3 regions of the Streptomyces sp. SCPE 10 genome follow, and region 1 is predicted to be linked to each of the others. Evidence: riboswitches for the same ligand, from Rfam matches in the RefSeq annotation. Region 1 holds a riboswitch; each other region holds the start of a gene.
The links. A riboswitch is a leader RNA that binds a small molecule or an ion and turns the genes downstream of it on or off. The one in region 1 is predicted to bind cyclic di-AMP.
Positions count from the first base shown of each region.

Region 2: linked by a shared signal. The riboswitch ahead of ACSP97_RS26495 (M23 family metallopeptidase) and the one ahead of ACSP97_RS20945 (transglycosylase SLT domain-containing protein) in region 1 are both predicted to bind cyclic di-AMP.
Region 3: linked by a shared signal. The riboswitch ahead of ACSP97_RS15305 (transglycosylase family protein) and the one ahead of ACSP97_RS20945 (transglycosylase SLT domain-containing protein) in region 1 are both predicted to bind cyclic di-AMP.

Region 1 covers NZ_CP197069.1:4,506,599-4,516,902, forward strand. Annotated here, with positions in the region: gene ACSP97_RS20930 (M56 family metallopeptidase) at 1-933, opposite strand, end outside; gene fahA (fumarylacetoacetase) at 1,140-2,360, opposite strand; gene ACSP97_RS20940 (HAD family hydrolase) at 2,658-3,470, shown strand; gene ACSP97_RS20945 (transglycosylase SLT domain-containing protein) at 3,500-3,985, opposite strand; cyclic di-AMP (ydaO/yuaA leader) riboswitch at 3,989-4,197, opposite strand; gene ACSP97_RS20950 (polyprenyl synthetase family protein) at 4,730-5,740, shown strand; gene ACSP97_RS20955 (LolA family protein) at 6,034-7,260, shown strand; gene ACSP97_RS20960 (tetratricopeptide repeat protein) at 7,523-8,785, shown strand; gene rarD (EamA family transporter RarD) at 8,799-9,770, opposite strand; gene ACSP97_RS20970 (2-oxoacid:ferredoxin oxidoreductase subunit beta) at 10,018-10,304, opposite strand, start outside.
Region 2 covers NZ_CP197069.1:5,726,107-5,736,410, reverse strand. Annotated here, with positions in the region: gene ACSP97_RS26510 (bifunctional acetate--CoA ligase family protein/GNAT family N-acetyltransferase) at 1-2,274, opposite strand, end outside; gene ACSP97_RS26505 (HPr family phosphocarrier protein) at 2,452-2,733, shown strand; gene ACSP97_RS26500 (GntR family transcriptional regulator) at 3,069-3,755, opposite strand; gene ACSP97_RS26495 (M23 family metallopeptidase) at 3,978-4,721, opposite strand; cyclic di-AMP (ydaO/yuaA leader) riboswitch at 4,734-4,896, opposite strand; gene ACSP97_RS26490 (M16 family metallopeptidase) at 5,117-6,487, opposite strand; gene ACSP97_RS26485 (M16 family metallopeptidase) at 6,505-7,899, opposite strand; gene ACSP97_RS26480 (DNA gyrase/topoisomerase IV subunit A) at 8,331-10,304, shown strand, end outside.
Region 3 covers NZ_CP197069.1:3,277,957-3,288,260, forward strand. Annotated here, with positions in the region: gene ACSP97_RS15290 (DUF501 domain-containing protein) at 1-7, opposite strand, end outside; gene ACSP97_RS15295 (FtsB family cell division protein) at 54-530, opposite strand; gene eno (phosphopyruvate hydratase) at 656-1,942, opposite strand; gene ACSP97_RS15305 (transglycosylase family protein) at 2,256-2,993, opposite strand; cyclic di-AMP (ydaO/yuaA leader) riboswitch at 2,997-3,166, opposite strand; gene ACSP97_RS15310 (transglycosylase family protein) at 3,350-4,456, opposite strand; gene ACSP97_RS15315 (cytochrome P450 family protein) at 4,666-5,952, opposite strand; gene ACSP97_RS15320 (nucleoside triphosphate pyrophosphohydrolase) at 6,065-7,057, opposite strand; gene ACSP97_RS15325 (SurA N-terminal domain-containing protein) at 7,158-7,811, opposite strand; gene ACSP97_RS15330 (glycoside hydrolase domain-containing protein) at 7,998-8,825, opposite strand; gene ACSP97_RS15335 (protein kinase domain-containing protein) at 8,883-10,304, opposite strand, start outside.

The DNA of each region.
Region 1 (10,304 bases):
CAGCGCCGTCAGCCCCGGCGCGAAGGTGATCAGCAGCGGCAGGAGCGGCACCAGCGCGGCCACCGTGGTGGTCAGGGCCCGGTGGCGGCGCAGCAGCCGAGGGGGCGGCTCCAGCAGACGGTCCACCCGCTCGCCCAGCAGCCGGCGGCTGGAGGCGCAGGACAGGACGCCCCGGTGCTGGTTGAGCTCGATCAACGCGAGGGCGGTGGTCAGATGGCCGCAGCGGCGGGAGGCGGCGTCGTCGGCGGCCAGTTCCACCAGACGGTGCGTCTGGTCGCGGAAGTGCGCGAAGAGCGGCACCCGGGGGAAGCCCGCGGCGAGCGCGGCGGACAGGTGCAGCAGCCAGTCGTGGTGGGCGCGCGCGTGGCCGCGTTCATGGGTGAGGACGGCGTCCAGCTGATGGCCGGTGAGCCGGTGCAGCGCCCCGGTGGTCACCACCAGCTGCGGGGGGTGGCCCGGCATCCACCAGGCGTCCGGGTACTCGTCCTCCAGGACCAGCATCGGGCCGCGCGCGGCCCGCAGCCCGGCCGGCAGCTCCGGCGCCCGCTCCCGCAGTTGGGCCCGGGCCTGGCCCCGGCTGCGGCGGACCTCGACCAGTTCCCGGCCGAGCATCGCGGTCGTCCAGGCGGCCCCGCAGGCCAGCCCCACGGTGAGCAGGGCGGCCCACACCGGGGCCGCGGAGAGGTCGTAGGCGGCCGTGACGGCGGGCGGCGCGGGAGCGAACACATGGTCGCGCACGGTGCGGAAGACGGCCGCGGCGCCGAGGGTCAGCCCGGCCACACAGCACAGGAGGACGGTGGCGACCAGGCACTGCCACACCCACAGCGCGACCACGGGTTCCCGTTCGGGCCAGTCGGCCCGGGTCAGCGCGCGCGGTGCCGGTACGGCCGCCGTCAGGGCGACGACGCTCAGCAGGAGCAGGCAGACGGTCATGCCGGGGCTCCGGTTCCTGGTCCGAGAGGGGCGGGAAGGAAAGGGGCGGTGCGGGTACGGGTGGTGCGGCGAGGGGCGGTGCGCGCGGGCGCCCGCCGGGACGTGGTGCCTGTCCCCGCCAGTATGACGAAGAGGGGCGCCGGGAGTCAGGTACCGGAACACGGACCGTCCCGATCCGGCACCCGCGCGCGGCGCCCGGTGCCGGATCAGACCGACGGCACGATCCGCCCGGTGACCTCGCCGAGCCCGACGCGGGTCCCGTTCGGGCCGGGGGCCCACGCCGACAGCGTCACCACGTCGCCGTCCTCCAGGAAGGCGCGCTTGCCGTCGGGGAGGTCGAGGGGGTCACGGCCGTTCCAGGTCAGCTCCAGCAGCGAGCCGCGCTGGTGCTCGTCGGGCCCGCTGACGGTGCCCGAGCCGTACAGGTCGCCGGTGCGCAGCGAGGCGCCGTTGACCGTCATCTGGGCGAGCTGCTGCGCGGCGGTCCAGTACATGGTGGAGAACGGCGGCTCGGCCACCACGTGGCCGTTGACGGCGACCGAGATCCGCAGGTCGTAGCCGCCGGGCTCGATGCCGGGGGCGGCGTCGTCCAGGTAGGGGAGCAGCGGGTGGGTGCGCTCGGGCGGGGCCGTCCTCGCGTGTTCCAGGGCCTCCAGCGGGGTGATCCACGCCGACACCGAGGTCGCGAACGACTTGCCGAGGAACGGGCCGAGGGGCACGTACTCCCAGGCCTGGATGTCCCGCGCGGACCAGTCGTTGAGCAGGCACAGCCCGAAGACGTGCTCCCGGAAGTCGCCGAGCGCGACCGGGGTCCCCAGCTCGGTCGGCACGCCCACGACGAAGCCGACCTCGGCCTCGATGTCCAGCCGGATCGACGGCCCGAACACGGGCGCCGGGTCGGCGGGGCCCTTGCGCTGCCCGGAGGGCCGTACGACGTCCGTGCCCGAGACCACCACGGTGCCGGCGCGGCCGTGGTAGCCGATCGGCAGGTGCTTCCAGTTGGGGGTGAGGGAGTCGGGGGCGTCCGGGCGGAAGATCGTGCCGACGTTGCGGGCGTGGTTCTCCGAGGCGTAGAAGTCGACGTAGTCCGCGACCTCGAAGGGCAGGTGCAGGTCCACCTCGGACAGCGGGTGGAAGAGCGGCTCCAGGGTCTCGCGGTGCGCGGGGTCGGTGACCCAGGAGGTGAGCGCGGCGCGCACCTCCGACCAGGCGGCGCGGCCCGCCGCGAGCAGCGGGTTGAGGGTGGGTCGGGCGAGCAGTGCGTGGTGCGGCGAGCCCAGGGCGGCGGCCGCGGCGCCCGCGTCGAGGACCTGGTCCCCGAGCCGGACGCCGACCCGGCGCTCCCGGCTGCCGGAGGGCGAGAACACGCCATAGGGAAGGTTGTGCGGACCGAAGGGGTCGCCCTCGGGGACGTCGAAGGGGGGCATGGGGTGCTGCCTCGCTCTCATCCGGGCCATGCATGGCGCTGTTCCACGTGATCGGCCACACGTTACGGCCGCGACGCGCCTCTTGGGCAGTGCCCGCCGGGGGTCGCCGCCCCGGCGTGCCCCGATCGACCGGTCCGGGTACCCGGACCGTGCTCCGCGCCCGGCGGTACGTCCGGCCCGCGGCCCGCGGCCGGTCCCCATCAGGGGCGCCACCGCGCGCACTTGGGGGCGGTCGGCACGCAAGTACGCGCGCCGACGGATGAGTCGGCGGAGTCGGAGGATCCGTATTCTCTGCTCATGGCACCCTCCCCCGCGTACGCACTGATCGCCACCGACCTGGACGGGACGCTGCTGCGCGGCGACGACACCGTCTCCGAGCGCACGCTTTCGGCGCTTGCGCGGGCGGCCCGGACCGGCGCCCGGCACCTGGTGGTGACCGGCCGTCCGGCCCCCAGAGTGCGGCCGCTGCTGGCGGCCCTCGGCTGCACGGGGCTCGCGGTGTGCGGACAGGGGGCGCAGGTCTACGACGCCGGGGCCGACCGGCTGCTGTGGTCGGTGCGGCTGGACCGGGAGCAGGCCGAGGCCGCGCTCGGCAAGATCGAGGCCGAGGTGGGGCAGGTGTACGCGGCCGTCGACCAGGACGGGGTGGACGGGCTCACGCTGACCGAGCCGGGCTACCGGATGCCCCATCCGACGCTGCCCGCGGTGCGGGTGGGCCGGCGCGACGATCTGTGGGGGGCGCCGATCAGCAAGGTGCTGCTGCGCCACGCCACCCTGTCCGACGACGCGTTGGCGGCGGTGGCGCGCTCGGTGGTGGGCCCGCTGGCCACGGTCACCATGTCGGGTCCGGGGACCGTGGAGCTCCAGCCGTGCGGGGTGACCAAGGCGACCGGTCTGGCGCTGGCCGCCGAGCGGCTCGGTATCGCCGCGGAACGCTCGCTGGCCTTCGGCGACATGCCCAACGACGTCCCGATGTTCCGGTGGGCGGCGCACGGGGTCGCCATGGCCGACGCCCATCCGGAGCTGAAGGCGGTGGCCGACGAGGTCACCGCGTCGAACGAGGACGACGGCATCGCCGTCGTCCTCGAAAGACTGTTCCCGGCGGGCTGACGGGGTGTCGTCGGCCCGCCGGGCGCCGGTCAGTAGGCGCTGTTGACGTTGTCCATGGAGCCGTAGCGGTGGGCCGCGTAGTTGCAGGCGGCGGTGATGTTGGCGACCGGGTCGTAGATGTTCCAGGAGGTCCCGGCCACGTGGTACGTGTTGAAGGTCGGGTCGATCACCTGGAGCAGGCCCTTGGACGGGATGCCCTTGGCGGCGTTGGAGTCCCACAGGTTGATGGCGTTCGGGTTGCCCGAGGACTCGCGCATGATGTTGCGGTAGATGCCGTTGTAGGAGCCCGGGATGCCCTTCTGGCTCATGATCGCCAGGGACTCGCGGATCCAGCCGTCGAGGTTGTTCGGGTACCCGGCGGTGGTGACGGCGGCCGAGGTGGTGGCGGTGGCCGCGGAGGCGCTGGCGGCGCCCACGAGCGGCATGGCGATCACGGCGGCGCCGGTGCCGGCGACGGCGAGCATACGGACGACGCGGTTGGTGCGGGTGCGGCGCGACTGAACGGCAGCAGGCATGGGGACGTTCCTCTCCTACGCCTGCGAGGTGAGCTGTCGGGTTCGGGCGGGGAGGTGCCCGGCCGTGCCCCGCGAGAGGCACGGCTTAACCCCGAGCCGTCCCGGTGCGACCGCGTGTCGCGGCATGTGCCGCGTCACGTGTGTCGTCCGGTCCGGCGACTTACCTGGGTCCCCCGCTCCTGCCGTACGAATGAGTTCGTTGATGGGTGTACGGGCGGCGGCAGGATTCGGCGTCCGCCCGATGGGTCGGGAACGTATGCGAGAGCACATGTCGGGAACAAGTGCCGGATTCATGCGATGTGGCATTTGACCTTGATCATTGCCCTATGGGGTACTTGATCCTTTGCGATTGTCAACGCTCAACTCGCTTACGCGGCAAGGGGGAAGGGGGTCTCGGGCGGCCGGTCGGGGGCAGGGGGTGTGTGTGGCCCAATTCACCAAATGGCAAACTGTGTTAAATCGGGCATGGGGGATTCCGGGTATTCGTCCCTCGGTGGGGTGGACCGGGTACTCCGCTCACCTCCGGGCTCGCGACGAAGCTCGGATTTTCCTGTTAAGTCGAAAAATGTCCGTTCTTCTCATCCGATCGAAGGGGTGCCGGATGTGCTCCGATACCGCCCGGGCTGGACGGGTGGGCGCTATCGGTGATCGAAACCGGACCGGATACGCTGACTTGAGTGATGGCAGCGACCTATCGACAAACCGTGTAATCGCCAGCAGACACCAGCAGACAGGAGACCCCTCGTGACCGTCGTCGGGCCGTTCGGGCTGAGCGTGCGGGACCAGGCTCTCGAAGCCGATGTCCAGGCCGGATTGGCGGCTGTCGAGGAAGGCCTGCTAGAGGCCACCAAGAGCGAGGTCCCGTTCATCACCGGGGCCGCGCAGCACCTCGTACGGGCCGGCGGGAAGCGGTTCAGGCCGCTGCTCGTGATGCTCGCGGCACAGTTCGGCGACCCCTACGCGCCCGGTGTGGTGCCGTCCGCCGTGGTGGTGGAGCTGACCCACCTCGCCACGCTGTACCACGACGACGTCATGGACGAGGCCGCCGTACGCCGGGGCGTGGACAGCGCCAACACCCGCTGGGGCAACTCCGTCGCGGTCCTCACCGGCGACTTCCTCTTCGCCCGCGCCTCCCAGATCCTCGCCGACCTCGGCCCCGAGGCGGTCCGGGTGCAGGCCCTCGCGTTCGAACGGCTGGTCACCGGCCAGATCCTGGAGACCGCGGGCCCCACCGACGGCCGCGACCCGGTGGAGCACTACCTGGACGTGCTCGGCGGCAAGACGGGCTCCCTGGTGGCGGTCTCCTGCCGGTTCGGCGCGATGATGTCCGGCTCCGACGAGACGGTCGTGGACGTGCTCACCCAGTACGGCGAGCGGCTCGGCGTGGCCTTCCAGCTCGCCGACGACTACCTGGACATCGCCTCCGACTCCCACGAGTCCGGCAAGACCCCCGGGACCGACCTGCGCGAGGGCATCGCGACCCTCCCCGTGCTCCGGCTGCGCGAGCGCGCCGCCCGGCTCGGCCTGCCCGAGGACATCGCCCTGTGCGAGCTGCTGGACTCCGACCTCAGCGACGACGCCCGGCACGCCGAGGCGCTGGCCGCGCTGCGCGCCCACCCGGCCCTGGAGCAGGCCCGCCGGGACACCGTGCGCTACGCCGAGGAGGCGCGCGCCGCGCTGGCACCGCTGCGGGAGTGCGACGCCAAGGCCGCGCTGATCGAGCTGTGCGACGCGGTGGTGCACCGCACCGGGTGACCGACCGGTTCGGCGTCCACCGGGACCGACCCGTCCGGCGTCCACCGGGTGGCCGTACCCGCCCGGGTGCTCCATCCTGCCCATAGGGATCCGTTCGAGCCCCTAGGGGTGTCCCTTGCGTGTCATACCGCAGTCGTACGCCGAGTTGCCTCCGTGGTCTGACGATTCCTCAGCGCGGATTTGGTCGTATGGACACCACGGACATCACCACTCCTCACCGATTCGGGTGAGACCGGCGGCTCGGGTGGACCAGCGTGAGAGCAGCCGCCGCCGACGACGGAGGTAAGGCACACATGGCACCGTACGAATCCGACGACGCACAGGGCGCCGACCGGGGCGAGGAGACGCGCTCGGGCCGCCGCAAGGCCGCCCGGTACGCCGTCCCGGTCGCGGTGGTGGGGGTGGCGGCGGCCACGATCGGGCTGGTCCCGGCCCTCGCCGACTCCGGCGACCCCGACCTGCCCCGGATCACCGCCCAGCAGCTCATCCAGAAGATCGCCGCGTCGGACGTGCAGCGGCTGTCCGGCACCGTGAAGGTCAGCACCGACCTGGGCCTGCCCGACCTCGGCGGCCTGGAGAGCGGCCTCACCTCCGGCATGACCCCCGGCGCCGGCTCCGGCTCCGCCGCCGACCCGCAGACCCGGCTCACCGAACTGGTCACCGGCACGCACACCCTGCGCGTCGCCGCCGACGGCCCCGACCGGCAGAAGCTGTCGCTCGTCGAGCAGGGCGCCGAGTACAGCGTCATCCACAACGGCAAGGACGTCTGGGGCTACGACAGCAAGAGCAACCAGGTCTCCCACGGCACCGCGCCGGCCGGCAAGGACCGGCGGGCCGAGCCCCCGGCCACGCCCAAGGACTTCGCCGACGAGGCCCTGAAGTCGGTGGACGACACCACGTCCGTGACCGTCGACGGCACCGCCCACGTCGCCGGGCGCGACGCCTACAAGCTGCTGATCAAGCCCCGGCAGTCCGGCACCACGGTCGGCGCGATCAGCATCGCGGTGGACGCCAGGACGGGCATGCCACTCAAGTTCACGCTGACCCCGAAGAGCGGCGGCGCCGCGGTGCTCGACGCGGGCTTCACCGAGGTTTCCTTCGCCCGCCCGGCCGCCTCCGCCTTCGCCTTCACCCCGCCGAAGGGCGCGAAGGTCACCGAGCGCGAGGACACGCGGGGCAAGGGCGCGCCGCACAAGGACACGCAGTGGCCCGGCAAGGGGCTGGAGGGGACCGAGGGCAAGGGCCTGGAAGGCACCGCGGGTCCGACCGTCCTCGGCAAGGGCTGGACCTCCATCGCCGTCTTCGACACCGGCGCCAAGGGCGGCCTCCCCACCGGCGCCAAGGGCAGTGACGCGGCCGGCTTCCTCGGCTCCCTGGGCGACAAGGTCTCCGGCAAGTTCGGCAAGGGCACGGTCTTCTCCACCCGCCTGGTCAACGCCCTGATCACCGACAACGGCAAGGTCTACGCCGGCGCGGTCACCAAGGACGCGCTGGTGCGGGCGGCGGACGCGGGCAAGTAGGCCGCAGCGGTCCGCGAGGGAGCCGAGGGCAGCGCCTTCGGCTCCCTTTCGCATGCGCCCCTCCCGGCGGCGCATCGAGTCCGGCCCCGCGTCGTTGATCAGCGCACCCGCGAGGCCCCCGGCGAGCCGCGGACCTGCGGCACCGGTCCGTTGGGACGAGGCTGTGACGTCGTGGTGACGCGGGGGCCGGGGTGGAACCAGCACACTGGTCGGCAGGATGCGTACGGCCGGATCGCGGCACGGGGGAGTGAGGGAAGGACCGATGGCTCGACTGAGCTTCGAGAAGAAGCGGGCGCCGGGGCCCGCGGCACACCCGGCGGCGGTGCCCGTGCGGGTGTACGGCGCGGGCGGCGCCTCCGTGGGCGGTACGGCGGTCGTGGCGGAGCCGGGCGAGGAGATCCAGCAGGCCGTGCTCAACCACCTCCAGCGCCTCGCCATCAGCCTCGGCGCCCCCATACGCGCCACCATCCAGGACGACCGCGCCGGCTGCGTCGTCCCCCTGGAGGTCTCGGCGGACGGCTCCAGCCGGGTCACGGGGAAGGCCGTACGGGTGGCCCCTGCGGAGTCCCCGGAGTTCGCGCCCTCGGGGAGGTCGCGCACGCCCAGGGGCGCGTTCGGCCCGGCCCCCGTCATGGCGGCCCCGGCATCCGCCTCTCCGGTTCCGGCACCCGCCTCTCCCGCCCCGGCATCCGCTTCTCCGGCCCCGGCGCCTGCCTCTCCGGCGTCCGTGCCCGCCGTGCCACCGCCCGCTGCGTCCGCCGTACCCGCCGTGCCACCGCCTGTCGTGCCCGCTGCGTCCGCCGTACCCGCTGTGCCCGCGCCCGGCGTGTCCTCCGTGCCCGACGCGCTCGCGTCCGCCGTGCCGGTGCCGGTCGTGGAAGGGCCGGAGCCGCTCACGGACGTCGTCGTCACCGCCGGGCCCCCGGCCTCCGAGCCCCCCATCACCACCGACTGGCCCACCGAGTCCTCCGCCCCCACCACCGCCACCCCCACCCCGCCCCGCGGCTTCGACGCCGTGGCCGAGGAGGTGCTGGGCGACGGCCCGGTCACCGAGACGCGGGAGGGGGCGGAACTGCTCACCGAGCCGATGACGCGGATCAACGAGGCCGTGCGGGCGGGCCGCATCGAGGCCGCGGCCGAACTCGTCGAGCACACGGTCGAGGAGGCCTCCACCGTGCTGGGCGCCCGGCACGCCGAGGTGCTGCACCTGCGCGAACTGGCCGCCTACATCGCCTACTTGGCGGGCGAGCCGGTGCGCGCCTGCCAACTCTCCCTCGACCTGGCCCGGCTGCGCCGGACCGCCGGGGACGCCGAGGCGGCGTACGGCAACGTGCAGAGCGCGTCGACCGCCTGGCGTGCCGTGCGGGACCCGGAGGAGGGCCTGCGGCTGGGGCGTGACCTGATCGACCTCTGGACGGACCTGGCCGCCGAACCGGGCCCCGCGGCCGACGACCCCCGCCCCCTGGAGTCCGCCCGCGCCCGCATGCTCCGCCTCACCGACCGGGCCGCCCGCGCCGCCGGGTGACCGGCCGGTGCCGTCAGGCCTCCAGCGAGGCCTGGTCCGGGGACTTCGCCCCGGGCGTCTCCAGCGGGGCGGCCGGCACGGCCGCCGCCTTCCGCTGTCCGCGTGCCGTGTGCAGCGCGTTGCCCGTCAGCAGCAGCAGGGCCACCCACACCAGGGCGAAGCCGGCCCAGCGCTCGGGCGGCATGGCCTCGTGGAAGTAGAGGATGCCCAGGAGGAACTGGAAGACCGGGGTCAGGTACTGGAGCAGGCCCAGGGTGGAGAGCGGGACGCGGATCGCCGCCGCGCCGAAGCAGACCAGGGGCAGGGCGGTGACGATACCGGTGGAGGCGAGCAGCGCCCCGTGGCCCACGCCCTCCGTCGTGAAGGTGGAGCGGCCCTGCGCCGTGAGCCACAGCAGGTAGCCGAGCGCGGGCAGGAACAGGATCGCGGTCTCCGCGGCCAGTGACTCGATGCCCCCGAGGGCGACCTTCTTCTTCACCAGCCCGTAGGTGGCGAAGCTGAAGGCGAGGCAGAGCGAGATCCACGGCGGTCGGCCGTAGCCGATGGTCAGGATGACGACGGCGGCGAAGCCGGTCGCGACCGCCGCCCACTGCACGGGCCGCAGCCGCTCCTTCAGGAGCAGCACGCCCATGGCGATGGTGACCAGCGGATTGATGAAGTAGCCGAGGGACGCCTCGACCACATGACCGGAGTTCACCGCCCAGATGTAGACGCCCCAGTTGACGGTGATCACCGCCGCCGCCACCGCGATGAGCGCCAACCGCCTCGGCTGGCGCAGCAGTTCGCCGAGCCAGGCCCAGCGCCGTACGCACAGCAGGGCCGCGATGACGAAGAGCAGGGACCACGCCATGCGGTGGGCCAGGACCTCCACCGCCCCGGCCGGCTTCAGCAGCGGCCAGTACAGGGGGACCAGGCCCCACGCGCCATAGGCGGCGAAACCGTTCAGCAGACCTATGCGGTGCTCACCCTTGGATGCCCCGGCCACGGACCCTCCCTCTGACTCCTCCACGCGCCGGCGTACGCGCGGGGACGAAGGTAGCGCCGGGCACCCCTGCCTGTCATGCCCGTATCGGCATACGGTCATGACAGGCGAGGCGGGAGAGAAAGCACGCCCCCCGGGGGAGCCGGCGGACACGCGTCGAGGCCCGGGACGGGGGTCCCGGGCCTCGTGGAGCGCCGAGCGGCGCAGCCGGTGGTGCGATGGTGCGGTGGGGCTGTGGTGCGGTGAACCGTCAGCCGACGACCGTCCACGTGTCGCCGCCCGCGAGCAGCGCGGCCAGGTCGCCCTTGCCCTTCTGCTCGATCGCGGCATCCAGCTGGTCGCTCATCTGGACGTCGTAGACCGGCCGCTCGATGGAGCGGAAGACGCCGATCGGGGTGTGGTGCAGGGTGTCCGGGTCGGCCAGCCGGGAGAGGGCGAAGGCGGTGGTCGGGGACGCGGCGTGGGCGTCGTGGACGACGAGGTCCGCCTCGTTCTCCGGGGTCACGGTGACGACTTCCAGGTCCCCGGTCCGCGGGT
Region 2 (10,304 bases), 1.2 Mb from region 1:
CACCGGGTAGCCGAGATCGCGGGCGGCCTCGGCGGCGGCGTCGGGGGTGGGCGCGGGCAGGGCGCGGCGCACCCGGATGCCGTACTTGCCGAGCAGCTCGCAGGTCTCGGCCTCGGAGATCGTGAGCCCCTCGCCGCGTGCCAGCAGTTCCCCGATCAGCCGCGCTACGCCCTTCTCGTCGATGTCCTCGTACTCCGGCACCCTTCCGGGGTCCATCGCCTCCCTGCGCCACTGCCCGTAGCGGACGGCCTCGGCGAGGGCCCGGACGGCGCGTTCGGCGGCGGGGTAGGCGGGGATGAGCCGGGCTCCTTCAGGCGGGGAGACCGCGGTGGGCGGTCGTTCCGCCGGGCGGGGCGGCCGGGCGCCGCCCGGGTCGCCGGGTGCCCTGTCCGCGGCGGTCGGCGCGGTGCTCGCCGCCGCCGACAGCGCCTGCGCCAGTCCGCCCAGCTCCACGTGCACCACCAGCACCGGCTTCCCCGGCGCCGCCGCCGCGGCGGACCGCAGCGCCTCCGCCAGCTCCGCGTCCCCCGGCGACGCCTCGCCGATCGCCGGGATCGCCGTCACCACGACGGAGTCGTTGGTGTCGTCGGCCAGCGCCGCGCTCAGCGCCCGGTGGAAGTCCTCCGCGCTCGCCCCGGTCGTCAGGTCCAGGGGCCGCGCCGGCCGCAGCCCCTCCGCCAGGCAGCGGTCGTACGTCAGGACGCCCAGCGACTCGGAGTTGCCGAGGATCGCCACGCGCGGTCCGGCGGGCAGCGGCTGGCGGGCGAGCAGCAGCCCCGCGTCGACCAGTTCGGTGATGGTGTCGACCCGGATCACCCCGGCCTGGCGGAGCAGCGCGGACACCGTCGCGTGCGGCAGCCGGGTGGCACGCACCGCGTGGCCCTGGGGCGCCGTGCCGGTGCCCTGCACCACGACGAGGGGTTTCGCCGCCGCCGTCCGGCGGGCGAGCCGAGTGAACTTGCGGGGGTTGCCGATGGTCTCCAGGTACATCAGGACGACATCGGTGTCCGGGTCCTCGTACCAGTACTGGAGGACGTCGTTGCCGGAGACGTCGGCGCGGTTGCCGGCGGAGACGAAGGTGGAGACGCCGCTGACCCCGGTGACGCCGCCGCCGCGCCGGTGCAGCCGGGAGAGCAGCGCGATGCCGATGGCGCCGGACTGGGCGAACATGCCGATGCGGCCGGGGCGTGGCATCTCGGGCGCGAGGGAGGCGTTCAGCCGTACGCCGGCGGCGGTGTTGATGACGCCGAACGCGTTGGGCCCGATGATCCGCATGCCGTACGCCCGCGCCTGCCGCACGAGCGCCCGCTGCCGCTCCTTGCCCTCGGGCCCGCTCTCGGCGTACCCGGCGCTGAGCACGACGAGCCCCTGGACGCCGTGTTCCCCGCACTCGGCGACCACGGCGGGCACGTACTCGGCCGGTACGGCGACGACGGCGAGGTCCACCGGGCCGTCGATGTCCCGCACGCACTGGTACGCGCCCACCCCGTCGACCTCCGCGAGGTCCGCGGGGAAGGCCTTGTTCACGGCGTACAGCCGGCCCGCGTACCCGCCGTCCCTGATGTTGGCCAGGACACTGCGGCCCACCCCGCCGGGGGCGCGGCCGACGCCGATCACCGCGACGGAGCCGGGGGCGAGGAGCCGCTGCACCGAGCGGGCCTCGGCGCGCTGCTCGCGAGCGCGCTGCACGGCGAGCGAGCGGTCGGTGGGCTCGATGTCGAACTCCAGGCGGACGACGCCGTCCTCGAAGCTGCGCTTCTGGGTGTAGCCGGCGTCCGTGAAGACCTTGATCATCTTGGTGTTGGCGGGCAGCACCTCGGCGGTGAAGCGGCGGATGCCCCGCTCGCGGGCGACGGCCGCGATGTGCTCCAGGAGCGCGGAGGCCACTCCCCTGCCCTGGTGGGCGTCCTGCACCAGGAAGGCGACCTCCGCCTCGTCGGCGGGCGCGGACGCGGGGGTGCCGCCGGCACCGATGCGGTCGTAGCGCACCGTGGCGATGAACTCGCCGCCCACGGTGGCCGCTAGGCCGACCCGGTCGACGAAGTCGTGGTGGGTGAAGCGGTGCACGTCCTTGGCGGACAGGCGGGGATAGGGCGCGAAGAAGCGGTAGTACTTGGACTCGTCCGACACCTGCTCGTAGAAGTGGACCAGGCGGTCGGCGTCGTCGACGGTGATGGGCCGGATGCGGGCGGTGCCCCCGTCCCGCAGCACCACGTCCGCCTCCCAGTGCGCGGGGTACTCGTACCGGCCCTGCGGTTCCGCCGAGGTTCGCATGCGCCCCAGAGTACGGCTAGCGTCCGGCAACGGCGCGGGGCAGTCTGTGGAGACGGCCGCCGGGCCGAGGGGCGGTCACGACGGCACCGTGGAGGGGGTGCGCAGCCCCTCTCCAGGCATGGTTCACCATATGGAAGACTGGTCTAGACAACCTTGAAGAGTGAAGGGCAGCAACACATGGCTGAGCGCCGCGTCAACGTCGGCTGGGCCGAGGGCCTCCACGCCCGCCCCGCCTCCATCTTCGTCCGGGCCGCGACGGCCGCGGGCATCCCGGTGACGATCTCCAAGGCCGGTGGCACCCCGGTCAACGCGGCCAGCATGCTCGGCGTCCTGGGTCTGGGCGCCCAGGGCGGCGAGGAGATCGTGCTCGCCTCCGACGCCGAGGGCGCCGAGGCCGCCCTGGACCGGCTGGCCAAGCTGGTCGCCGAGGGTCTGGAAGAGCTGCCCGAGACCGTCTGAGCGGCATCGGACCTTCGAGGAACCGGGCTTCGGCGCGGTGGCGTGACGCCCGGTTCTGCACTGCCGTGACGCCCGGTCCGGGCCGGTCCGCCGGCTCGGACCGGGCAGGGTGGCGGGCCGCCCCGCTGCCGCCCCGACCGCACGACGCCGGTCGGGCAAGACGGGTACGGGCGACCGCGCCGGTGCGGTGGGCGCACGGAGGCGTATTTCGCGATTTCCGGCGTTTTCACGACGGAACGCCCACCCCATTCACCCGGGTCGGTAATTAACGGCACCGAAGAAATAGGGGAATACCGGCCCACGAAATACCCACCCCTTTGTATACGGCACCCGTGTTAATTCTGTGCGCCGGACATGTTTACGGCATGTTGCGAAGTCCTCACACGCTCGGCGCCACCGGGCACGCGCAGCCGGTGCTCGGCCGCCGCCCGCTCGGCGTGCAGCGCGGTCACCGCGCGGGCGCGCGCTCCGTCGCCGCGCGCCACCGCGTCCACGATCGCGCCGTGCTCGGCCCAGGTGCCGACCGGGTCCGACGGCGCGTCGAGCACGTACATCCAGGCGATCTTGTGGCGCAGCTGGAGGAGGGTGGAGGTCAGCGAGGGGCTGCCGCAGGCCTGGGCCAGCGTCTCGTGGAACCAGCCGTCCAGTGCGCGCAGTTCCTCGCTGTCGCCCCGCCTGGCGCGCTCCTGCCCCAGCCTGACCAGCCCGCGCAGCACCTTCAGGTGCGCCCCGGTGCGCCGCCGGGCGGCCCGGGCGGCGCCGAGCGGTTCCAGGAGCAGGCGCATCTCCAGCAGGTCGGCGGCCTCTTGCTCGCTCGGTTCGGCCACACAGGCGCCCGCGTGCCGGCGCGTCACCACGAAGCCCTCCGCCTCCAGGGTGCGCAGCGCCTCGCGCACGGGGACGCGCGAGACCCCGTAGCGGCGGGCCAGCACCTCCTCGGTGAGACGGCCGCCGCGTTCCAGGACGCCGGCGACGATGTCGTCCCGGATCGCCGTGCACACCGACTGCGCCGGAATACGCATGACCGACCTCCGCCTTGATCCCCGCGACACGACGCCGACGACGGACGCGTTTTTCCCATGACTCTATTCCGGTGACTCTATTCCACCGCGCCGCCTTTTCCGACGGCGGGCCGGAATCCGGGGATATTTTTTGGACAACGGCGACCGGAACACCGCGGGAAAGGCGAAAGCCCCGGCTCGGTGGCCGGGGCTTCGGATGCCGTGCGGGGGCGTGCGGGCTCGTCAGACGTCCACGCCGTGGTTGCGCAGGTAGGCGACGGGGTCGACGTCCGAGCCGTAGTCGGGGCTGGTGCGCGCCTCGAAGTGCAGGTGCGGACCGGTGACGTTGCCGGTGGCGCCGGACAGGCCGATCTGCTGGCCCGCGGTGACCTGCTGGCCCACCGTGACGCCGATGGACGACAGATGGCCGTACTGGGTGTACATGCCGTCGGCCATGCGGATCACTATCTGGTTGCCGTACGCCCCGCCCCAGCCGGTGGAGACGACGGTGCCGACGCCGACCGCGTGCACCGGGGTGCCGCTGGCCGCGTGGAAGTCGATGCCGGTGTGGGACCCGGAGGACCACAGCGAACTGCTGGCCTCGTAGCCGGTGGACACGTAGGAGTGCGCGATCGGGGCGACGAAGGCGTTCAGCCGCCTGCGCTCGGCCTCGCGGGCGGCGCGGGCCTCCGCCTCGCGCGCCTCCTCCACCCGCTTGGCAGCGGCCTCCTGGGCCGCCTTGCGCTCGGCGGCCCGCTGCTGGGCGCTGGCCTGCGCGTCGATCTGCTGGGCGACGTCGTCGCTCGCGGCGAGTACGGGGGTGAGACCGGTCTGCTCCGCGGGGCGCTCGGCGGCGAGCGCCGGAGAGGCCGCGAGGGTGCCGATGACGCCGGTGGTCGTCAGGGCCGCGACGCCGGCCGCCTGGGCGGTGGTTCGCTTGACCCGGCCGGGCTTGCGGTGCTTCCCGGTGGCGCACATGAACGCCATGGAGTGGCTGGTCCTTTCCTTCCCTCTCGCCTACCGGGTTAGCTGACGGGTTCGGAGCAGGAAGGTCTCCTACGGGCTCCCTCGCGTCACGCGCGGGTGCCCGATTCACCCCAGGGACGTGTGGGTCCCCGGCTCCCCTGGCTCGCGCCGTACGGGGACTCGGCGATGGCTGCCCGGTGCCGCGGGTGCGGCGCACTGCCCGACGAACAGCCTGGACGAAGCTATGCGGACCGGCTCCCGATTCCCAAACAGATCGGGGTTTTTGTAGCGCATCCCACAGGGCAGACGGGCAACCTCCGCCCCAATTCGGACATCTGAGGGAGAGAGTGGAACAACAGGGGCCCTGACGACCCGTAGGTCGCCAGGGCCCCGTCCCCTGTGTGCCGTTACTGCCGCTACTCGGCCGCCACCACGGTGACGTCGCCGATGCCCAGCGCCTCGACCGGCGCCTTGATCTGCGCAGCGTCACCGACCAGGACGGTCACCAGGCGGTCCACCGGGAAGGCGTTGACGACGGCCGCGGTCGCCTCCACCGTGCCCGTGGCGGCCAGTTGCCGGTACAGCGTCGCCTGGAAGTCGTCGGGCAGGTGCTGCTCGACCTGGTCGGCGAGGGTGCTCGCGACGGCCGCCGCGGTCTCGTACTTCAGCGGCGCGACCCCGACGAGGTTCTGCACGGCGACGTCCCGCTCGGCGTCGGTCAGGCCCTCCGCCGCGAGGGTGCGCAGCACCTTCCACAGGTCGTCGAGGGCGGGGCCGGTGTTGGGCGTGTCCACGGAGCCGCTGATGGCGAGCATCGACGCGCCGGTGCCGTCCGGGGCGGAGCGCAGGACCTGGCCGAAGGAGCGCACCCCGTAGGTGTAGCCCTTCTCCTCGCGCAGCACGCGGTCCAGGCGGGAGGTGAGGGTGCCGCCGAGGCAGTAGGTGCCGAGCACCTGGGCGGGCCACACCCGGTCGTGCCGGTCCGGGCCGATCCGGCCGATGAGCAGCTGCGTCTGGACGGCGCCGGGCCTGTCCACGATGACGACGCGTCCGGTGTCGTCGGCCGTCACCGCAGGCACGGGCCGGGGCTCGCCGGGCGTGCCGGTCCAGGCGCCCAGGGTGTCGGCGAGCAGCGCGTCCAGGTCGATGCCGGTGAGGTCGCCGACCACCACGGCGGTGGCCGTGCCGGGGCGCACATGGCGCTCGTAGAAGGCGCGCACGGCGGGCGCGTCGATCTTCTCGACGGTCTCCTCGGTGCCCTGGCGCGGCCGGGACATGCGCGAGGCCGCCGGGAACAGCTCCTTGGACAGCTCCTTGGCGGCACGGCGGGCGGGGTTGGCCAGCTCGTGCGGGATCTCGTCCAGGCGGTTGCGGACCAGGCGCTCGATCTCGCTCTCGGCGAAGGCGGGAGCCCGCAGCGCGTCGGCGACCAGGCCGAGGCCCTTGGCCAGGCGGGAGGCGGGGACCTCCAGGCTGAGCCGGACGCCGGGGTGGTCGGCGTGCGCGTCGAGGGTGGCGCCCGCGCGCTCCAGCTCGGCGGCGAACTCCTCGGCGGAGTGCCGGTCGGTGCCCTCGGAGAAGGCGCGCGCCATGATGGTGGCCACGCCGTCCAGGCCGGCCGGCTCGGCGTCCAGGGGCGCGTCGAGCAGCACCTCCACCGCGACGACCTGCTGGCCGGGGCGGTGGCAGCGCAGCACGGTCAGGCCGTTGTCGAGCGCGGCGCGCTCGGGGGCCGGGAAGGCCCAGGGCCTGGCCTCGCCGGGCTGTGGCCGGGGGTGGAAGTCCATGGTGGCGAGCTGCTCGGTCACTTGGCCGTCTCCTCGTTCTCGTTCCCGGCCTCTACGGTGGCTTCCGACTCGGGGTCCTCGGGCAGGTCGGCGTCCTCGACGTTCTCCGGGGACTTGGGCTCGTAGACCAGGACCGCGCGGTTGTCGGGGCGCAGGCGGGCCTTGGCGACCTCCCGGACCTCCTCCGGGGTCACCTCCAGGATGCGCGGCACGGCGTTCAGGGCGAGCTGCGGGTCGCCGAACAGGACGGCGTAGCGGCACAGTTCGTCGGCGCGGCCCGCGACCGTGCCGAGCCGGTCCAGCCACTCGCGCTCCAACTGGGCCTGGGCGCGCTCCATTTCCTCGGCGGTGGGGCCTTCCTCGGCGAACCGGGCCAGCTCCTCGTCGATGGCGGCCTCGATGACCGGCACCTCCACGTCGCCGGAGGTCTTCACGTCCAGCCAGCCCATGGAGGGCGCGCCGGCCAGGCGCAGCAGGCCGAAGCCGGCCGCGACGGCCGTGCGGTCGCGGCGCACCAGCCGGTTGTAGAGCCGGGAGGACTCGCCGCCGCCGAGGACGGTCAGGGCGAGGTCGGCCGCGTCGCAGGCGCGCGTACCGTCGTGCGGCAGCCGGTAGGAGGCCATCAGGGCGCGCGCCGGGACCTCCTCGACGACGACCTCGCGCAGCTGCTCGCCGATGACGTCCGGCAGGGAGCCGTCCCGGGGCGCGGGCTTGCCGTCGTGGGCCGGGATGGAGCCGAAGTACTTCTCCACCCAGGCGAGCGTCTGCTCGGGGTCGATGTCGCCGACCACGGAGAGCACCGCGTTGTTCGGCGCGTAGTAGGTGCGGAAGAACTGGCGGGCGTCCTCCAGGGTGGCCGCGTCCAGGTCCGCCATGGAGCCGATCGGCGTGTGGTGGTAGGGGTGGCCCTCGGGGTACGACATGGCGGTCAGCCGCTCGAAGGCCGTTCCGTAGGGAACGTTGTCGTAACGCTGGCGGCGCTCGTTCTTCACGACGTCCCGCTGGTTCTCCATGGACTCGTCGTCCAGGGCGGTCAGCAGGGAGCCCATGCGGTCGGCCTCCAGCCAGAGCGCCAGCTCCAGCTGGTGGGCGGGCATGGTCTCGAAGTAGTTGGTGCGCTCGAAGCTGGTGGTGCCGTTGAGCGAGCCGCCGGCGCCCTGCACCAGTTCGAAGTGGCCGTTGCCCTTGACCTGCCCCGAGCCCTGGAACATCAGGTGCTCGAAAAGGTGGGCCAGGCCGGTGCGCCCCTTGACCTCGTGGCGGGAGCCGACGTCGTACCAAAGGCAGACGGCCGCCACGGGGGTCAGGTGGTCCTCGGAGAGCACCACGCGCAGACCGTTGGCCAGGCGGTGCTCGGTCGCTGTCAGGCCCCCGGAGCCTGCCTCGGCTGTGGTCGTGTGACCCATGGGCATGTACGTCCCTTCGCGAGCGGAGGCGGTTGTGGAAACCGCGTTTTTCCTGCCGTTCCTGCCACTGTATGCAAAGCGTGCGAGGCCCCGGCGAAGTTCCCGCGGCACGTACGCCCACAGCGGATCGCGTAGCCTGCGTCGGACCCGGATCCGTGATCGCCCGGGGCGCCGGGCGAGCCGCGCGGGCCGGGGTGCGGACAGGGGGCCGGGCGGAGCGCCGTCCGGCCCCGCGGCCGGACGCGGCAGGGTCGGGGGCCGTTCGCGGACGGGTCGTGGAGCCCGCCGGGGACGGCTCGTGGACCGGGTCGCGGCCCGGCTTGTCAGTGCCCCGGTCCACAATGGTCCGCGACAGATCCGTCAACCGCTTCAGCAAGAGCGAGCCGAAGGGTGCGCGCCCCGAAGGCGAGCGACCAGATCAGGAGGAGCCGGCAGCGATGGCCCGCCGCAGCACGAAGACCCCGCCGCCCGACGATTCGTACGAGGAGAAGATCCTCGACATCGACGTCGTGGACGAGATGCGTGGCTCCTACCTCGAGTACGCGTACTCGGTCATCTACTCGCGCGCCCTGCCGGACGCCCGTGACGGTCTCAAGCCGGTGCACCGCCGGATCGTCTACCAGATGAACGAGATGGGCCTGCGCCCCGAGCGCGGCTATGTGAAGTGCGCCCGTGTCGTCGGCGAGGTCATGGGCAAGCTGCACCCGCACGGCGACGCGTCGATCTACGACGCCCTGGTGCGCATGGCCCAGCCCTTCTCCATGCGCGTGCCGCTGGTCGACGGCCACGGCAACTTCGGTTCGCTGGGCAACGACGACCCGCCGGCCGCCATGCGGTACACCGAGTGCCGGATGGCCGAGGCGACGAGCCTGATGACCGAGTCGATCGACGAGGACACGGTCGACTTCGCGCCGAACTACGACGGCCAGGAGCAGGAGCCGGTGGCGCTGCCCGCCGCCTTCCCGAACCTGCTGGTCAACGGCTCCTCGGGCATCGCGGTCGGCATGGCCACGAACATGCCGCCGCACAATCTGCGCGAGGTCGTCGCCGCCGCCCGCCATCTGATCAGGCACCCGAACGCGGACCTGGACGCGCTGATGAAGCACGTCCCGGGCCCCGATCTGCCCACCGGCGGCCGGATCGTCGGCCTGGACGGCATCCGGGACGCGTACGCGACCGGCCGCGGCACGTTCAAGATGCGCGCGACGGTCTCGGTCGAGCCCGTGACCGCCCGCCGCAAGGGCCTGGTGATCACCGAACTGCCGTTCGCGGTCGGCCCGGAGAAGGTCATCGCGAAGATCAAGGACCTGGTCAACGCCAAGAAGGTCCAGGGCATCGCGGACGTCAAGGACCTCACCGACCGCGAGCACGGACTGCGCCTGGTCATCGAGATCAAGAACGGCTTCGTGCCCGAGGCCATCCTGGAGCAGCTCTACAAGCTGACGCCGATGGAGGAGTCCTTCGGCATCAACAACGTGGCCCTGGTGGACGGCCAGCCGCTCACCCTCGGCCTGAAGGAGCTGCTGGAGGTCTACCTCGACCACCGCTTCGACGTGGTGCGCCGCCGCAGCGAGTTCCGGCGCGGCAAGAAGAGCGACCGGCTGCACCTGGTCGAGGGTCTGCTCACCGCCCTGGTCGACATCGACGAGGTCATCCGGCTGATCCGGTCCAGCGACAACTCCGCGCAGGCCAAGGAGCGCCTGATGGGGCGCTTCTCGCTGAGCGAGGTGCAGACGCAGTACATCCTCGACACGCCGCTGCGCCGGCTCACCAAGTACGACCGCATCGAGCTGGAGGCGGAGAAGGACAAGCTCACCGAGGAGATCGCGGAGCTGACCCGGATCCTGGAGTCCGACGCGGAGCTGCGCAAGCTGGTCTCGGCCGAACTGGCCGTCGTCGCCAAGAAGTTCGGCACCGACCGGCGCACGGTCCTGCTGGAGTCGGCGGGCGCCCCCGCCGTGGCCGTGCCGCTCCAGGTGGCCGACGACCCCTGCCGGGTGCTGCTGTCCTCCACGGGCCTGCTGGCGCGTACCGCGACGGCCGAGCCGTTCCCGGAGCAGGCGGGCGCCAAGCGGGCCAAGCACGATGTGATCGTCTCGGCGGTGCCGGCGACCGCGCGCGGGGAGATCGGCGCGGTGACGTCGGCGGGCCGGCTGCTGCGGATCAACGTGGTCGATCTGCCGCAGTTGCCGGACACCGCGGGCGCGCCGAACCTCTCCGGGGGCGCGCCGCTGGCGGAGTTCGTCTCCCTGGAGGACGACGAGACGGTGGTGTGCCTGACCACGCTGGACGAGTCGTCCCCGGGCCTCGCGCTCGGCACCGAGCAGGGTGTGGTCAAGCGTGTGGTGCCCGACTACCCGTCCAACAAGGAGGAGTTGGAGGTCATCACGCTGAAGGAGGGCGACCGGATC
Region 3 (10,304 bases), 1.2 Mb from region 1:
TTTCCATGACTGCTTTCAGACTGGCTTTCTGTGGGTCACCGGCACGGGGCCGGTCACTGGTCGGAGGCGTCGGACTTGTCGACCCCGTCCCAGATGTTGGTGTACCAGGGCCGGTGGGCGGCCCTCAGATCGACGCGGGACTGCCGGGCCGCGCCCGGATCGACGACCACGTACCCGGTCTCGCCGGGCTTCACATAGTGCAGCCGCTTGCGGATCTGCTGCTCGGCGTAGGCGTCGTCCTGCCAGCGAGCCTTGAGGTCGCGCAGCTGTTCGACGCGTTGGCGGGCCTCGGTCTCCTGCCGCTGGAGGTCGGAGATCTGGGCGCGCTGGGAGACGTACTGCCGCATCGGGTAGGCGAGGGCGACGACCAGCGAGCACAGCACCAGCGCGAGCAGCGCCGCCCGGCCGGTCAGCCGCGAGCGGCGGGCCTGCCGTTTGGTCTGCGAGCGGTAGACCCGGGCCGCCGTCTGCTCGCCCAGCAGCCGCAGCCTGGTCGTGGTGGAGAAACGGTCCCGGTCCTTGACGGCCATGTCGGTTCTCCGCCTCCCCTTTCACACGTGCGTACGTCCCCGGACACGGTACGGGACCGGGTACGGGGACGTACGTACGACTGGCCAAGTCCCGGCCCGACGGGGGGCGGGACCGGCCGGGTGGCTCAGCCCTTGAAGCGCGGGAAGGCGCTGCGGCCGGCGTACACCGCGGCGTCGTCCAGGATCTCCTCGATGCGCAGCAGCTGGTTGTACTTGGCGACGCGCTCGGAGCGGGCCGGGGCGCCGGTCTTGATCTGGCCGCAGTTGGTGGCGACGGCCAGGTCGGCGATGGTGACGTCCTCGGTCTCGCCGGAACGGTGCGACATCATGCACTTGAAGCCGTTGCGCTGGGCCAGCTCGACGGCGTCCAGGGTCTCGGTCAGCGAGCCGATCTGGTTGACCTTGACCAGCAGGGCGTTGGCGGTGCCCTCCTCGATGCCGCGGGCGAGGCGCTCGGGGTTGGTGACGAACAGGTCGTCGCCGACCAGCTGGACCTTGTCGCCGAGCTTGTCGGTGATGACCTTCCAGCCGGCCCAGTCGTCCTCGAACAGCGGGTCCTCGATGGAGACCAGCGGGTAGGCCGCCACCAGCTCCTCGTAGTACTCCGTCATCTCGGCGGCGGAGCGCTCCTTGCCCTCGAAGAGGTACTTGCCGTCCTTGTAGAACTCGGAGGCGGCGACGTCGAGCGCGAGGGCGATCTGCTCGCCGGGGGCGTAGCCGGCCTCCTTGATGGCCTCCAGGATGAGGTCCAGGGCCTCGCGGTTGGAGCCCAGGTTCGGCGCGAAGCCGCCCTCGTCGCCGAGGCCGGTGGCCAGGCCCTTGCTCTTCAGGACCTTCTTCAGGGTGTGGTAGACCTCGGCACCCCAGCGCAGCGCCTCGGAGAAGGACTCCGCGCCGATCGGGGCGATCATGAACTCCTGGATGTCCACGTTGGAGTCGGCGTGCGAGCCGCCGTTCAGGATGTTCATCATCGGCACCGGCAGCAGGTGCGCGTTGGGGCCGCCCAGGTAGCGGAAGAGCGGCAGGTCGGACGCCTCGGAGGCGGCGTGCGCGACGGCCAGGGAGACGCCGAGGATGGCGTTGGCGCCGAGCGAGCCCTTGTTGTCGGTGGCGTCCAGGTCGAACATGGCCTGGTCGATCAGCCGCTGCTCGGTGGCGTCGTAGCCGACCAGCTCCGGGCCGATCTGCTCGATGACGGCGAGGACGGCCTTCTCGACGCCCTTGCCCTGGTAACGGTTGGGGTCACCGTCGCGCAGCTCGATGGCCTCGAAGGCGCCGGTGGAGGCGCCGGACGGGACGGCGGCACGCCCGGTGCTGCCGTCGTCGAGGCCGACCTCGACCTCGACCGTGGGGTTGCCTCGGGAGTCCAGGATTTCCCGGGCTACGACGACGTCGATGGACGGCACGAGCATCTCCTTCTTGGATGTGACGCTGGAAGTGCGGGGCGGTCTGCCTTACGGCTGTGCCTTGCGACTAGAGCCTAACCGTCCAGGGGTCGTCGGCCACCGACCGACCGTCCCGTGGACGGGAGGGACATGCAGACGGTACCCATTGTTCACCCGCGGAACAAAGGGGTTCGCGGATGAGACCCGGCGAAAGAGCGGGAAAACGAACGACCCCGCCCCGGCGCGTACGGGGGAGAACGCGCCGGGGCGGGGAGCCCGTGGGGACGGGGGCGGACCCTTGGGGGCGGGCCCGCCGGGCGGGGCCGTCAGCCGCCGGGGGTCACTTCAGGTGCAGCTGCTGGCCCGGGTAGATGAGGTCGGCGTTGTCGACGATGTCCTTGTTCAGCTCGAACAGCTTGTGCCAGCCGCCGGCCACGTGGTGCTTCGCCGCGATGGAGCTGAGGGTGTCGCCGGTGACGACCTTGTACTCGCCGTCGCCCTTCTTGACCTTCTTGCCGGTCGGGGTGGTGACGGTCTTGCCCGCGCCGCTCGCCGAGGAGCCGGTGGAGCCGCCCGTGGACTTGCCCGTGGTGGACGGGGCCGTGCGCTGGGTGGAGCGGGTGGCGGCCTGCTCGTCGGTGGAGCGGGTGGAGGTGCCCGTGTGCGACGAGGAGGAGCCGGAAGTGGGCGCGGAGCCGTTGTACGGGGTGCTCGACAGGCCCGTGCCGCAGACCGGCCAGGCGCCCTTGCCCTGTGCGGCCAGGACCTTCTCGGCGACGGCTATCTGCTGCGCCTTGCCGGCCTTGTCGGCCGTGGGGGCGTAGGCGGTGCCGCCGTACGCGGCCCAGGTGGAGGCGGAGAACTGCAGACCGCCGTAGTAGCCGTTGCCGGTGTTGATGGACCAGTTGCCGCCGGACTCGCACTGGGCGACCGTGTCCCACTGGGAGGTGGTGGCGGCGGAGGCGTTGCCGGCCGCCATCAGCGGGGCGGCGACGGCGGCACCGGTGACACCGGCGAGCGTGACGGCGCGGACGGCCTTGGACGGACGACGGTGCTTGCCCTTGCCGGAAAACAGCATGAACGATCCCCTCACCGACGCCTGCGAGGTGAGCTGTCGGGTTCGGGCCGGTTGAGTTGCCCGGCCACCCCTCCCGTGGGAGGCGTGGCTTCACCCCGAGCCGGTCCGGCATCAACTGCCGGGCCCGGCACTTACCTTGGGTCCCCCGCTCCTGCCTGCGGCGCTTGACGCGACGACTGTTCCCGGGCAGCCGCTGGCAGGATTAGGCGTTGCGGCCGCCGGGGCTCGTGGTGACGAGCGGTCATGACCGTAGCCACGCGATCCGCGGAATTTCAAAGACGATCAGGGCTTCTGAGACTCATCCCACACTTTCGCCAAAGCGGACATTTGACGATCAAGTGGGGCGTCAACTCGCCCTAGCGGGCGCCCGTTTCGTCACCGACTTTCAGGGTCTGACCGGCGGTGATGTGATTCGGGTCGGCGCCCACGACCTTCTTGTTCGCGGAGTAGAGCTCATGCCATCCGCCGTGCACGTCAAGGGAGTCGGCGATGGTGCTCAGCGAGTCGCCCTCGCGGACGGTGTACGTGCCCGGCTCGCGGGAGGCGTGCCGCCCGGAGTCGGAGCCGTCCTGTCCGGTCGCCGTGCTTTCGTCCGCGGTGCCGCCGCGGTGCCGTCCGCCGCCGAGGGCTCCGGTGTCGACCAGGCTCCAAGAGCCGACGTCCTGCCGGGAATTGTCCGGGTCGTCGGCGGTCGGGGCGGGTGTGACCGTGCCGGTGGGCGCCGAGGGGGCGGTGGGGTCCGGGGCGGTGCCGCCGGTCCCGGGAGCGCCGGTGGAGCCGTGGGAGGCGCCCGGGTGCGGGGCCGCGTGCTTGCCGGTGTGCTTGCCGGTGCCGGTGCCGGCGTCGGAACCGGTGGACGGGGAGGTGGACGGGGAGGTGGACGGGTCGGCGGAGGAGGAGGCGCCGGAGCCGGAGCCGCCGTCGTGGGCGCCGCTGCCGGAGCCGGTGCCGGATCCGCTCGGGGTGGTGTCCTGGCCGCCGCTCGGGGTACCGGAGGGGGCCGAGGCGTCGGGCGGGCCGGAGGGGTCGGTCGTGCCGTCGCCCTGGCCGTTGCCGCCGACGCCCGGATCGACGTCCACTGAACCGGAGTTGGGGGTCAGCCCGGACAGCAGGGCGCAGGTGGCCCAGGGCAGGGTGCCCTTGTCGGCGAGGATCTTCTCGGCCACGGCGATCTGCTGCGAGCGGCTGGCCTGGTCGGCGCTGGAGGCGTACCGGGTGCCGCCGTAGTGGATCCAGTCGTCCTGGGATATCTGGAGGCCGCCGTAGTAGCCGTTGCCGGTGTCGGCGCTCCAGGAGCCGCCGCTCTCGCAGCCGGCGACCTTGTCCCAGGTGGTGCCGTCGGCCGCGTGCGCGCTTGCGGCGCCGAGCAGCGGGATGGCGATGGCGGAGCCGGTCACGCCCGCCGCGACGAGGAGGGCCGGAGCCTGACGGGGGCGGCGGTGACGACCGTTCCCGGAGATCATGCGGAAGCCTTTCGTGCGACTGCGGGGGCCGGCGCGGCGGGTGGTGCCGGTTCGCCACGCTGAGGGGTGAACGTAGCCGCACTCGATCACTTGTCACAAGTTCATGCCGCGCGGATCACGCGAAGATCACAGCGTGGAAGGTTTGCCCTCCGCTCCGTCACACATCCTTCCTCCAGCGCGGAACGGGCCACTCCGTTTCATGGTCCGGGCTACCGGTCGCCCGGCGGGGTGAACTCCACGGGCAGGGTGCGCAGACCGCGCATGATGAGCCCGCCGCGCCAGCGCAGCTCGGCCGGGTCGGCGGCCAGCCGCAGGTCGGGCAGCCGGGTGAAGAGGGTGGCCAGCGCGCTCTGGCCCTCCAGTCGGGCGAGCGGGGCGCCGAGGCAGTAGTGGATGCCGTGCCCGTAGCCGAGGTGCTGGTTGTCCCGGCGGCCGAGGTCCAGCACGTCCGGGTCGGCGAACCGCTCCGGGTCCCGGTCGGCGGCGGCCAGCACGACGAGCACCGGGTCGCCCGGCTCGATCCGCTGCCCGCCGATGGTGAGCGGTTCGGTGGCGAACCGCCAGGTGGCCAGCTCCACCGGGCCGTCGTAGCGCAGCAGTTCCTCCACCCCGGTCGCCAGCAGCTCGTCGTCGCCGCGGGCGAGGGCGTCCTGGAGGCGGTCGCGCTGACCGGGGTGGGTGAGCAGGGCGTAGGTGCCGTTGCCGATGAGGTTGACGGTGGTCTCGAAGCCGGCGAAGAGCAGGATGAAGGCCATCGCCGCGACCTCGTTCTCGGTGAGGTGCTCACCGTGGTCGGAGGCGCGGATGAGGGCGGAGATCAGATCCTCGCCGGGCGCGGGCTCGGCGGGCAGCGCCTCGCGCTTCTTGTGGATCAGCTCGGCGAGGTAGCCGCGCATCTTCTTCACCGACCGCGCCACCCCGCCCCGCGGCCCGCCGCCGTGCCGGATCATCATGCCCGCCCAGTCCCGGAAGTCGTCCTGGTCCTCGCGCGGGACGCCGAGCAGGTCGCAGATGGCGTAGATGGGGAGCGGGAAGGCGAACTCGTGGATGAGGTCGGCGCTGCCGCGCTGCGCGAACCGGTCGATGAGCCGGTCGGTCAGCTCCTGGACCCGGGGCGCGAACGCGGCGACGCGGCGGGGCGTGAACGCCTTGCTGACCAGCCGGCGCAGCCGGGTGTGGTCCGGCGGGTCGATGTTGAGCAGATGCGTCATCAGCTCGGCCTTGCGCTCGCCCGGGATGCCGGTCTTGCCCTTGGCGTGCTCGGGCTCGTCGTGATGGGCCGGGTTCTTGCTCAGCCGCTGGTCCGCCAGCGCCTGCCGGGCGTCCGCGTACCGGGTGACCAGCCAGGCCTCGACCCCGCTGGGCAGCCGCGTCCGGCGCACGGGCGCGTGCTCGCGCAGCCAGGCGTACGCGGGGTAGGGGTCGGCGGCGAACTCCCAGGTGAAGAGCTCGGGGGCGGCGGGAACGGTGTCGTCGGGGCGAAGCTGGTCGGTCACTCCTCGACGGTATCCGGCCCGCCCGGGCGGCGTGCCACCGCCGGCCCGGGGCCCCGCCTCCGCCGGTGCCCGCGCCGTGACGGGAGCGGCCGGTCCGGCGCCGCCGGGGCGCTCACGACGGGTCCTCGTCCTCCCGCGGGTCCACTCCCTCGGCCCTTCGGATCGCGTCCCGGTAGGTGCGGGCCGCCGCGCGCAGGGCCGTCTCCGGGTCGGTGCCGGCGGACTCGGCGCGGGCGGCGAGGGCCAGCAGCTCGTAGCCGATGCCCTCACCCTGGGGCAGGGGGACGTCCAGCCCGGCGGTGCGGACGCGGGAGGCCAGCTTGGCGGCGAGGGCCAGGCCGGGCTGGCCGAGGGGGATGCCCTCGGTGACCGAGCTGCGCCGCTTCTCCTCCGCCTTGGTGCGCAGCCAGTGCGCCTTGACCTCCTCCGGGGTCTCGGCCGTCGCCTCGCCGAAGACGTGCGGATGGCGGTGGATCAGCTTGGCGACGATGCCGCCCGCCACGTCGTCGATCGAGAACGGCGCCTCGGGGTGCTCCTCGGCGATCCGGGCGTGGAAGACGACCTGGAGGAGGACGTCGCCCAGTTCCTCGCGCAGCTCCTCACGGTCGCCCGCCTCGATCGCCTCGACCAGTTCGTACGCCTCCTCGATGCCGTACTTGGCCAGGCCCTCGTGGGTCTGTTGGGAGGACCAGGGGCACTCGGCCCGGATGCGGTCCATGACCTGGACGAGGTCCAGCAGGCGGGCGCCGGGCAGGTCGTAGGAGGCGGGCAGCAGCTCCAGCTCCGGCATGCGGAGCCGGCCGGTGCCGGCCAGCCGGGCCAGTCCGTCGGTGAGCGCGGGCTCGCCCTCCCCCGTCGCCACGACCACGACGGTCCGCCCGCCGGCGCAGGCGTCGACCAGCTCCTGCGCCGTGGGCGCCGCCTCGGCCACCGCTATGCCGGCCTCCCGCAGGTACGGCAGCTGCGGGTGGGCGCCGTCCGCGCACAGCACGGCGTCGGCGGTGCGCAGGGCCTGCCAGGCGGGCCAGGACAGCAGGCCGGGGGCGACACGGTGGCTGGTGGTGAGCAGGACGATACGGCCGGGGGCGGGACTCGATGCGTTCACGCTCCGAACGTAACCCACGGCGGCGACGAGCGGATTCGGTTGTCCACAGGGCCGCAGGGATCATGCGATCGTCTGCCCGCGGCCTGGGGGCCGGTCCGTCCTACGCCGTCACCGGCGCGCCTCCCGACGGCGCCGTCACCTCCCGCACCCAGGGCGTCTTCGCGTCCGTCCGGCCGCTCTTCTGCACGTCCCAGGTGCCGTAGCGCGGGTTGATGTCGATGTGCAGCTCCTCGGAGGCCCGCGAGAGGGCCTTCCAGAAGGCGGGCTGGGAGGTGTCGGTGCCGAGCCGGGCGGCGACCTTCTGCGCCTCCAGCTGGAGGCGCAGGTTGTCGTCCAGGTACGCGGGGGCGATGCCGTACTTCTGGAGCCAGGCGGTCCGCAGGCCCTTGGCGCCGCCCGCCTGCTGCTCCAGGCTGGCGCGCAGCTGCTGGGTGTCCTTGCGGGTGACCGTGACGCCCTGGTCCTGCGCGGCCCGGTGGATCACCCGGTCGAGGACCATGTTGTGCAGGGTGTCGCGGGTGAGGCTGCTGGTCTCGGCCAGCACCTGCTGGTACTGGGCCGGGTCGGACACCGCGGCCCGCTGGGCCGCGCGGACCTCGTCGACCCGGTTCTGCAACTGCGCGACGGTGATCCGCTGCCCTCCCACCACGGCCGCCGCGCCCGGGTGGGCGTCGCTTCCGCAGGCGGTCAGCAGGGGGGCCGCGGCGGCGATCGCGGCGGTGAGGACGAGCGCGGTGCGACGGCGGCGGTGCAAGGAAACCTCCAAGGGAGATTGCACGACAGGTGCGGCGCGCCAGCGCCTCCGCCAGGGGTGGTGGCCGGGCGACGGGCGGGCGCACAAAGTCTTGCGGTGATCGATGGTAGGCAGCGGCACTGCCGCGGCCAACCCATTCGACCAACGATTCACCGCGACTTCGGGTACCGTCGCGCCGCCGCGGCCTCAGCCCGTGATGGCCACCGGCGCGTCCCACGCGTCGCGGTCCACGGTGAGCGTGACGCCGCCGTGCGCCTCCTTGCTGTTCACCATGTACTGGTGGGCGCGGCTGTGCCCGGTGAACTGCGTGGCGCCCCACGGCCAGTCCGCGGTGGTGGTGTTCTGCTTGTCCCACAGCGCGTACCAGAGGTTGCCCGGCAGGTCCGTCTTGTCGGTCGCGGTGGCGATCGCCTTGGCGCTGGAGCTGGTGAAGCCGTAGTAGCCGGCCCGGTACGTCTTGGCGTGCAGCTGCTTGTCGAAGGCGCGCACATAGGTCAGCACGGCGGTGTTGCACGCCTTGTTCGTGACGTCGTACGCCTCCATGTCGAGGTAGACCGGGCTGCCGGCCTTCATGCCGAGGGCGGCGGCCTTCGCGACGGCGTCGTTGGCGTCCTGGGTGCCGAGGGTGGCGGCGTTGGAGCTGGTCATCTTCTCCGGGTTGGCGCCGGACTGGCAGGGCGGCTGGGCGCCGACGTAGAGGGGGATGAGCTTCCAGCCGAGGGAGCTGACGGACTTGACCCAGGAGGCGGTGAGGTTGGGCTGGGCGCAGCCGCGGTTCCTGCCGCCCACGTAGACGGCAGCGGCGCCGTAGAAGCCGGTGTGCCAGGCCTTCATGGTGGACAGCGAGGGCGCGGCGCAGGTGTCGAACGCGCGCCCGGTGAACGTCCGCTGCGCGGGCCAGGTGGTGGCCGCCATGGAGGTCTGCGCGGCCAGGCCGGCGCCCGCCACCACGACGACGCCCGCCGCGGACCAGGCGATGTATCTGCGCTTCTTCGACTGCCGGTGTCCGGCCATGGTTCTCATCCTTGTTGGTTCTCGGTGTGTCGTTCGATGTCTGTACAGCTGGATGAATCAGCCGCGCACCTGGCCCAGCCAGTGCAGGGTGCGTCGGATCTCGACGGCCATCGGGTGGCCGGGGCCGCCGAGGCGTTCCACGTCCGGCACCAGGCGGGCGAGGGTGTCGTGGGCGGCGGCCCGGTCGCCGAGCGCGAGCAGCAGGTGGCCGATGCGCCGGCGGACCTCGTGGGCCTGCTGCGGGTCGCCGACGGCGTACTGGTTCTCGTAGTACGGCAGCAGGGCGCGGTACTCGGCGAGCGCCGCGGCGGGTTCACCCAGTTGTTCGAGGCACTGGGCGGCGTCATGGCGGAAACGCAGCGAGGCGGGGTCGGCCTGGCCCGCCTCGGCGGCGCGTTCGTCGGCGAGCCGGCGCAGTTCGGGCAGTGCGCGCCGGTACTGGCCGTCGTCCATGAGGGTCGCCGCGTACTGCTTGCGCAGGGTACGCACGACCGGGGAGTGCTCGCCGTGCCGTTCGGCCGCGACGGGCAGGATCGCGCCCAGGATGTCGACGGCCTGGGTGATACGGCCCTCCCCGAGCAGCCGTTTGACCTCGTCGACGGCGGCGGCGACGTCCGGTTTCCCGGTCCCCGCGGAGGCCGGGGCGGCGGGGGCGGGCTGGGGCGCGGGCGTGCGCGCACGGTCCGGCCAGGGGGCGTGCGGACGCACGAAGGGGCGCGTGGGATCCAGGGGCGCACCGGTGGGGGTGCCGCGCGTGGGCAGCAGCGGCGCCAGGTGCTCGTAGACCTCCTGCGCGGAGGCCGGCCGGTGCTGCGGGTCCTTGGCGAGCAGCGCCAGCACCAGGGTCTCCAGCGCCTCCGGGACCTCGGGGCGGATCCGGCGCACGGGCAGCGGGGGCTCGTACAGGTGCCGGTGCAGCACCCCGAGCGCGGTGGACCCGCGGAACGGCACGTCGCCGCTGAGCAGTTCGTGCAGCAGCACCCCGAGCGCGTACAGGTCGGTGTACGGGCCGACCGCGCCGCCCATCGCCTGCTCGGGCGCCATGTAGGCGGGCGAGCCGATCGGGGACCCGGTGTGGGTGAGGCGGGTGGTGTCGGTGTCCATGACGGAGGCCACGCCCAGGTCCAGCACGGTGACCAGGCCGTCCTGCTTGACCATCACATTGCGCGGCTTGAGGTCGCGGTGGACGATCGGCACGGCGTGCACGGCGCTGAGCACGGCGCACAGTTGCGCGGCCACCGCGACCGCCCACGGCCAGGGGTACGGGTCGTGCTCGGCGAGGTGGTCGGCGAGGTCGGCGCCGTCGACGTACTGCATGACGAGGAACAGTTCCTCGCCCTCGCTGCCCGCGTCGTGCACGGTGACCAGGCCGGGGTGGTCGACCTGTGCGGTCACCCGGCACTCGCGCTCGAACCGGCGGCGCAGTTCGTCGGCCTCCTGGCCCGCCACCTTGTCGGGGCGCAGCAGCTTCACCGCCAC